2 regions of the Pseudomonas sp. LB3P58 genome follow, and region 1 is predicted to be linked to the other one. Evidence: riboswitches for the same ligand, from Rfam matches in the RefSeq annotation. Region 1 holds a riboswitch; the other holds the start of a gene.
What was found. Region 1 has a riboswitch for cobalamin ahead of cobW (cobalamin biosynthesis protein CobW). Riboswitches for the same ligand answer to the same signal wherever they lie in the genome.
Positions count from the first base shown of each region.

Region 2: linked by a shared signal. The riboswitch ahead of cobO (cob(I)yrinic acid a,c-diamide adenosyltransferase) and the one ahead of cobW (cobalamin biosynthesis protein CobW) in region 1 are both predicted to bind cobalamin.

Region 1 is NZ_JBUBVE010000001.1:2,212,296-2,215,700, reverse strand. Features, by position in the region: gene cobN (cobaltochelatase subunit CobN) at 1-836, opposite strand, end outside; gene cobW (cobalamin biosynthesis protein CobW) at 840-1,901, opposite strand; cobalamin riboswitch at 2,000-2,212, opposite strand; cobalamin riboswitch at 2,389-2,617, shown strand; gene ACYZTZ_RS10375 (CbtB domain-containing protein) at 2,739-2,942, shown strand; gene ACYZTZ_RS10370 (CbtA family protein) at 2,954-3,405, shown strand, end outside.
Region 2 is NZ_JBUBVE010000001.1:1,205,097-1,208,501, reverse strand. Features, by position in the region: gene ACYZTZ_RS05655 (cobyrinate a,c-diamide synthase) at 1-758, opposite strand, end outside; gene cobO (cob(I)yrinic acid a,c-diamide adenosyltransferase) at 755-1,366, opposite strand; cobalamin riboswitch at 1,448-1,682, opposite strand; gene ACYZTZ_RS05645 (hypothetical protein) at 1,837-2,421, shown strand; gene ACYZTZ_RS05640 (PQQ-dependent sugar dehydrogenase) at 2,490-3,405, shown strand, end outside.

The sequences.
Region 1 (3,405 bases):
CGCAAGTGCGGCGCTTCGGGGCTGGATTGTGCGAAACCGGTGGTATTGAGAATCACCCCGGCTTCGACTTCGTCCAACAGGTCCTCGACCACCGTCAGGCAGCCGGGTTCTTTCAAACTGGCCACGGCAATGGGCAACGGGTTCAACCCTGCCGCCTGCAAACGCTGGCAGAAAACATCGATGAAGCCTGTATTGGCCGCCTGCAAATGCGAGCGGTAGAACAGCACCGCCGCCACCGGTTGATCGGCCTGCCAGTCGGCTTGCCAATCCTTCAGTTCAGCGGGGCTTTTGTGCGGGTGGTAAATCGCTGTGCGCGGCAGGGTTTGCGGTTCGGCCCAGGCGTAGTCGCGGTCCAGCCAGCGATTGGCAAGGCAGCGAAAAAAATCCAGAGCATTGTTCATGCCACCCTGACGCAGAAACTGCCAGAGCCGGTCGCGGTCTTCCGCGCCCACCGTGCTCAGCTCGCTGAGTTCCGGGTCCGGGCGATCATCGCCTGGCACCAGAATCAGCTGCACGCCGCGCTCCGACAGTTGCACCAGTTGCTCGACGCCGTACCGCCAATAGGCGATGCCGCCGTGCAGCGAAATCAGAATCACCTTGGCGTGGCGCAGCACTTCGTCGAAGTAGAGATCGACCGAGGCGTGATTCTGCACCTGCATCGGGTTGGCCAGGCGCACACTCGGGTAGTCGTCGGGCAGTTGCTGCGCGGCTTCGGCGAGCAGCGCGAGGCTGGAGTCGCCGCTGCACAGGATCACCAGCTCGGCGGGGGTTTGTCCAAGGTCGGCAATGTTGTCATCCGACACGAAACCGCCGGGCTGGGTCCTGAGCAGGTGCATGGCTTAAACGCTGAGCGCAGCGCGCAATTGCGCTTCAAGCAGAGTGGCGTCCAGCTCCTGACCGATCAACACCAGACGCGTGGTGCGCGCTTCGTCGGCGCCCCACTGACGGTCGAAGTGCTTGTCGAAACGTGTGCCCACGCCCTGGATCAGCAGGCGCATTGGTTTGTTCGGGATCGCCGCGAAACCTTTGACGCGCAGGATGCCGTGTTGGACCACCAGTTGAGTCAACGCGTCCAGCAGCAGGCTTTCGTCGGCTTGCGGCAATTCGATGGAGATGGAGTCGAAGGCATCGTGGTCGTGATCATCTTCGCCTTCATGGTGGTGATCGTGATGGCTGTGACGGCTGTCGATGTGTTCTTCGGAGCCGGCGCCGAGGCCGATCAGCACGTCCAGTGGCACGCGACCGCTGCTGGCTTCGATGACTTTCACCGCTGGCGGCAGTTCTTCAGCGACTTCCAGGCGCACACGGGCCAGGTCTTCAGGGCTGATCAGGTCGGCCTTGTTGAGGATCACCAGGTCGGCGCTGGCCAGTTGGTCGGCGAACAGCTCGTGCAGCGGCGATTCGTGGTCCAGGTTCGGGTCGAGTTTGCGCTGGGCATCGACCTGGTCCGGGAAAGCCGCGAAAGTGCCGGCGGCGACCGCTGGGCTGTCGACCACGGTGATGACCGCGTCAACGGTGCAGGCGCTGCGGATTTCCGGCCACTGGAAGGCTTGCACCAGAGGTTTTGGCAGGGCAAGACCCGAGGTTTCGATCAGGATGTGGTCGAGGTCGCCGCGACGGGCGACCAATTCGCGCATCACCGGGAAGAATTCTTCCTGAACGGTGCAGCACAGGCAGCCGTTGGCCAGTTCGTAGACGCGGCCGTTGGCTTCTTCTTCAGTGCAACCGATGGAGCACTGCTTGAGGATTTCGCCGTCGATGCCCAGCTCGCCGAACTCGTTGACGATCACCGCAATGCGGCGGCCCTGAGCGTTGTCGAGCATGTGCCGCAGCAAGGTGGTTTTGCCCGAGCCGAGGAAGCCGGTAACGATGGTGACGGGGAGTTTGGCCAGTGTTTTCATCGGATGCCCTTTGGCAAGGTGGCGGGCATACGGGACGACGACCGCTGCTGCATAGGCGCGCGGAAGATTTCGCCACCGGATCACCCCGCCCGGTTGTAGTGAGAATTCGTTTCGAGGCAGGTCTCCTGGCTGACGGTGTGCCAATCGTTCGACTGGCGTTGGCTGCGCCTTCCCGCGAACCCTTTGCACAGGGTTTGCAGTGGCGTGGCAGCGAACATCACCGTTCACAGTTGCGGGGGCAGCCGCGGCATCGACCGCGTTCCCTTCTTAGCTTCGGCAGACGCCGAAGAACCTCGAAAGCGCAAGGCTACGCATCGTGTGGGGGCGGGTCAATGTCTTGTGGCGCTCTCACTGGCCCCATCGCGAGCAGGCTCGCTCCCACATTGGAATGCGATCAACTGTGGGAGCGAGCCTGCTCGCGATGAAGTCGCCTCGGCCCCAAGTTGAGAACCCTTGCCAATTGACGCCCAACCCCCGCCCATGCTCTCCTACACGCCTTGTTACGGGTGCCCTTCACAGGGTGAAACGGGAAACCGGTGAATCATGTGCTTTACTCTAAAGTCATGTCAGTCCGGTGCTGCCCCCGCAACGGTAAGCGAGCGAAGCGTCAGATCCACTGTGCCAGCAGTTCGGCATGGGAAGGTGATGCTTGCAGGTCAAGGCGAAAGCCAGTGCCCCTCGTGAGCCCGGAGACCGGCCCGCAACACAAAGTGACCATTACGATCACTGAATAACAAACCCGCGGTGGGCGGGCGCTGTTTGAACCTCTGCGATCCCGATTCGCAGGGGTCTTCCATGCGCTCTAAATCACCCGCTGACAGACCAGAGGGAAGCGCCATGTCGATCATCAGCAGCACCGGCAGCAACACCGATAAAAGCACCGCCAGCACCACCAATACCCTGACTCAACGCCTGACCGCCGCCGTGTGTGCGTCGATCCTGGGTGCGTGCCTTGTGTATTTCGCCGGTTTCTCGCACATCGAAGCGGTGCACAACGCCGCTCACGATACCCGCCACAGCTCTGCATTCCCGTGCCATTGAGACCTGCTGACATGATCAAGCGTATTGCGCAAACCGCAGGGTTCACCGGGCTGCTGGCCGCCCTACTGCTGACCCTGCTGCAAAGCTTCTGGGTGGCCCCGCTGATTCTGCAGGCCGAGACGTTCGAAAAATCCGAGCCCGCCGCTGTTGAAGTTCACGAACACGCCGCAGGTGCTGTCGCCGCTCACACCCACGATGCTGAAGCCTGGGAACCGGAAGACGGCTGGCAGCGCGTGCTGTCCACCACCGGCGGCAACCTGGTGGTAGCGGTCGGTTTCGCCCTGATGCTGGCCGGTCTTTACACCTTGCGCGCGCCGACCAAAACCTCCCAAGGCCTGCTTTGGGGCCTGGCCGGTTATGCGACGTTCGTGCTGGCACCGACCCTCGGCCTACCGCCTGAACTGCCGGGCACTGCTGCGGCTGATTTGGCGCAACGGCAGATCTGGTGGATCGGCACGGCCGC
Region 2 (3,405 bases), 1.0 Mb from region 1:
TAGGTGAAGGCAAACGCTTCGTCACGGGCCACAGCGATACGCACGCCGGCCAGCAACGGTTCTGCAGCGATCACATCAGGCGCGGCGAATTCCACCGCCGGTGGCAGCGCGACTTCGCAGCTGCTGGCCAGCGCATCGGCCGCCGCATCGAGGCGCAGGTCGAGATCGTTCAACTCACTGGCCTGAACCAGACCGAGATGCCGACTCGGCAATTCGATCCCGGTTTCCCGGGACAAGGCACCGTACCAGCGCAAACCTTCAGTGAGGCTGCCTTCCAGTAATTGCGCGTGACGCAGGGTGCCGACGCGGTTGGCCAGCACACCGGCAAACGGCAAGTCCGGCTGATAACGCGCTAGCCCCAGGGCCAGTGCGCCAAAGGTCTGCGCCATGGCGGTACCGTCGATCACGCCGAGCACCGGCACACCGAAGTGTCGCGCCAGATCAGCACTGGATGGCGTACCGTCGAACAACCCCATGACGCCTTCGATGAGGATCAGATCGGCTTCGCCGGCGGCTTCCCACAACAGTCGACGACTTTCCTGCTCGCCGACCATCCACATGTCCAGTTGATACACCGGCGCACCGCTGGCGCGCTCGAGAATCATCGGATCGAGGAAGTCCGGGCCGCATTTGAACACGCGTACCTTGCGCCCCTGATTGCGATGCAAACGGGCCAGCGCAGCGGTGACGGTGGTCTTGCCCTGACCGGAGGCCGGCGCGGCAATCAATACCGCCGGGCAATGACGTGGTTGACTCACAATTCGACGCCTTTTTGCGCTTTGATCCCGGCCTGGAACGCGTGCTTGATCACGCCCATTTCGGTGACGGTGTCAGCCAGTTCAATCATCTCCGGCTTGGCGCCGCGACCGGTGACCACCACGTGCTGCATCGGCGGACGGGCCTGCAAGTCGCTGAGCACTTGATCGAGATCCAGATAACCGTGCTTGAGCGCAATGTTCAATTCATCCAGCACCACCAGGCCGATCGACGGATCACGCAGCAATTCTCGGGACACCGCCCATGCGGCTTCAGCGGCGGCGATGTCACGCTGGCGATCCTGGGTTTCCCAGGTGAAGCCCTCGCCCATCACATGAAAACGCACCTGTTCCGGGAAGCGCCGGAAGAACAGTTCTTCGCCGGTGCTGCTGCGCCCTTTAATGAACTGCACCACGCCACACTGCATGCCGTGGCCCATGGACCGGGCGAGCATGCCGAAAGCCGAGCTGCTTTTGCCTTTGCCGTTGCCGGTCAGCACCAGCAGCAGGCCACATTCATTCGGGGAATTGGCGATGCGTTCGTCGATCACGGCTTTTTTGCGCAGCATGCGCGCCAGATGACGTTCGTCACGATCGGGGGTATCAGTCATGGGGGAGCTCTCCGTTGAGGCTGGATAACGGCGGGCAGGCACAAGAATAGACGGCAAGAAGCCTGGCATCGCCCACCGTGATGCCGCTGGATGGATCAGGCCGGTCTCCGGGCTCATGAGCGGCATTTTGCCTGACTGCGCGCCTTCCCATGTCGACAGTCGACACAGTGGCTCAAGGCGCAGTCTTCACTCATTTACCGTTGCGGGGGCAGCGCCGGGATCATGGCTCTTCGTCGCTTGAAGAGAGTCACTCACCGGCTTCCCTGTTTCACTCTGTCGACCAAGGTCACAGAGCACCTGAAACAAGCCGCGAAGGTTAGAGGGTTGGGGATGGAGCGTCAATTGAAGACGGGCGACCTGCGAGCGATTAACTGCCGTCGATCAATTATCTGACGCCAATCTTGTGCCACACTCTCAGCAGTGATATCAAAGAGCCACAACCTCACAACACAATAACAAGGGTGAGCCACATGCAAGGCATGATCATCAGCAATCCGAAGCTGGAATTCCTGCGCCCGGTGCTGGAACGCTGGTTTGACTGTATCGACCGCTACAACGCCGTGCGCGGCGATAACGACACGCCTTACTGGTTCGACGAAAAAGCCAACCTGAGCCTGCTGTCCGCCGCGGCCTGGATGGCGGAAATGGTCACGCTGCAACAAACACCGACCCGTAAACAGACCGAAGAAGGCGAACGCAATGGCCGCGCCGATCTGTTTATCGCGACCAGCGAAGAACGCGCTTACCTTCAGGCGACCCAGCGCTGGCCCCGCGTCAACAGCCTGAACCTGACGCAATCATTGCAGGACATCACCAGCGACGCCAAGCGCATCAGCTACGCCAGCGACCTGAAACTCGGCTGCCTGTTCGTCGCCCCGCAAAAAGCCCAACAAAGCGCCACCCCGGAAGAACTCCAGGACATGCTCGACGACCTGCAAAAGGAACACACCTGCGCGGTGGCCTGGTATTTCCCCTATGCCTATCGCAAGTTGCGCAACGAAGCCGGCAACTATCACCCCGGCATTGCCGTGCTGTTCAAGGAAGCCCGCGGCTGACCGGTTGAACCATCGCGCACCCGCGCTTCTCTATTGATTAGGTCAATGCATTCATAGGGAAGATCAGCATGCGCAAGCCCCCGCTCGCTCTCGTCATCGTGCTCGCCGGAGGGCTTGCGGCCTGTGGTGAAACCGCCAGGCTGCAAGTCACCGACGGCTACGGCCCGTCACCCAAGCTGCCAGAACCGAATAAAACCCTGATCCCGACGGTGAACATCGCCCCGGCGATCGGCTGGCCGGACGGCACGAAACCCATCGCCGCGACAGGGACTCAGGTGGCGGCTTTTGCTGAAGGTCTCGATCACCCGCGCTGGCTCTATGTGTTGCCCAACGGCGACGTGCTGGTCGCCGAAACCAACGCACCACCCAAACCCGATGACGGCAAAGGCATTCGTGGTTGGGTGATGGGCAAAGTCATGGGCCGTGCCGGCGCCAAAGTACCGAGCCCGAACCGCATCACGCTGCTGCGGGACAAGGACCACGACGGCATCGCCGAAACCCGCACGGTGTTTCTGGAAAACCTCAACTCGCCCTTCGGTATGACCTTGGTCGGCAATGACCTGTACGTCGCCGACACGGACCGCCTGCTGCGCTTTCACTATGAAAACGGCGAGACGGCGATCAAGTCGCAGCCGATGAAGGTGATCGACCTGCCGGGCGGTACGCTGAATCACCACTGGACCAAAAACGTCATCGCCAGCAAGGACGGTAGCAAGCTATACGTCACCGTGGGCTCCAACAGCAACGTTGCGGAAAACGGCATGGACAAGGAAGAAGGTCGCGCGGCGATCTGGGAAGTGGATCGTGCCACCGGAAATCATCGAATCTTCGCCTCGGGGATTCGTAATCCAAACGGCCTGGCCTGGGAACCCCGGAGCGGCGCACTGTGGACGGCGGTTAACGAACGCGATGAAATCGGCAGCGACCTGGTGCCGGATTACATCACGTCAGTGAAGGACGGCGGGTTCTACGGCTGGCCTTACA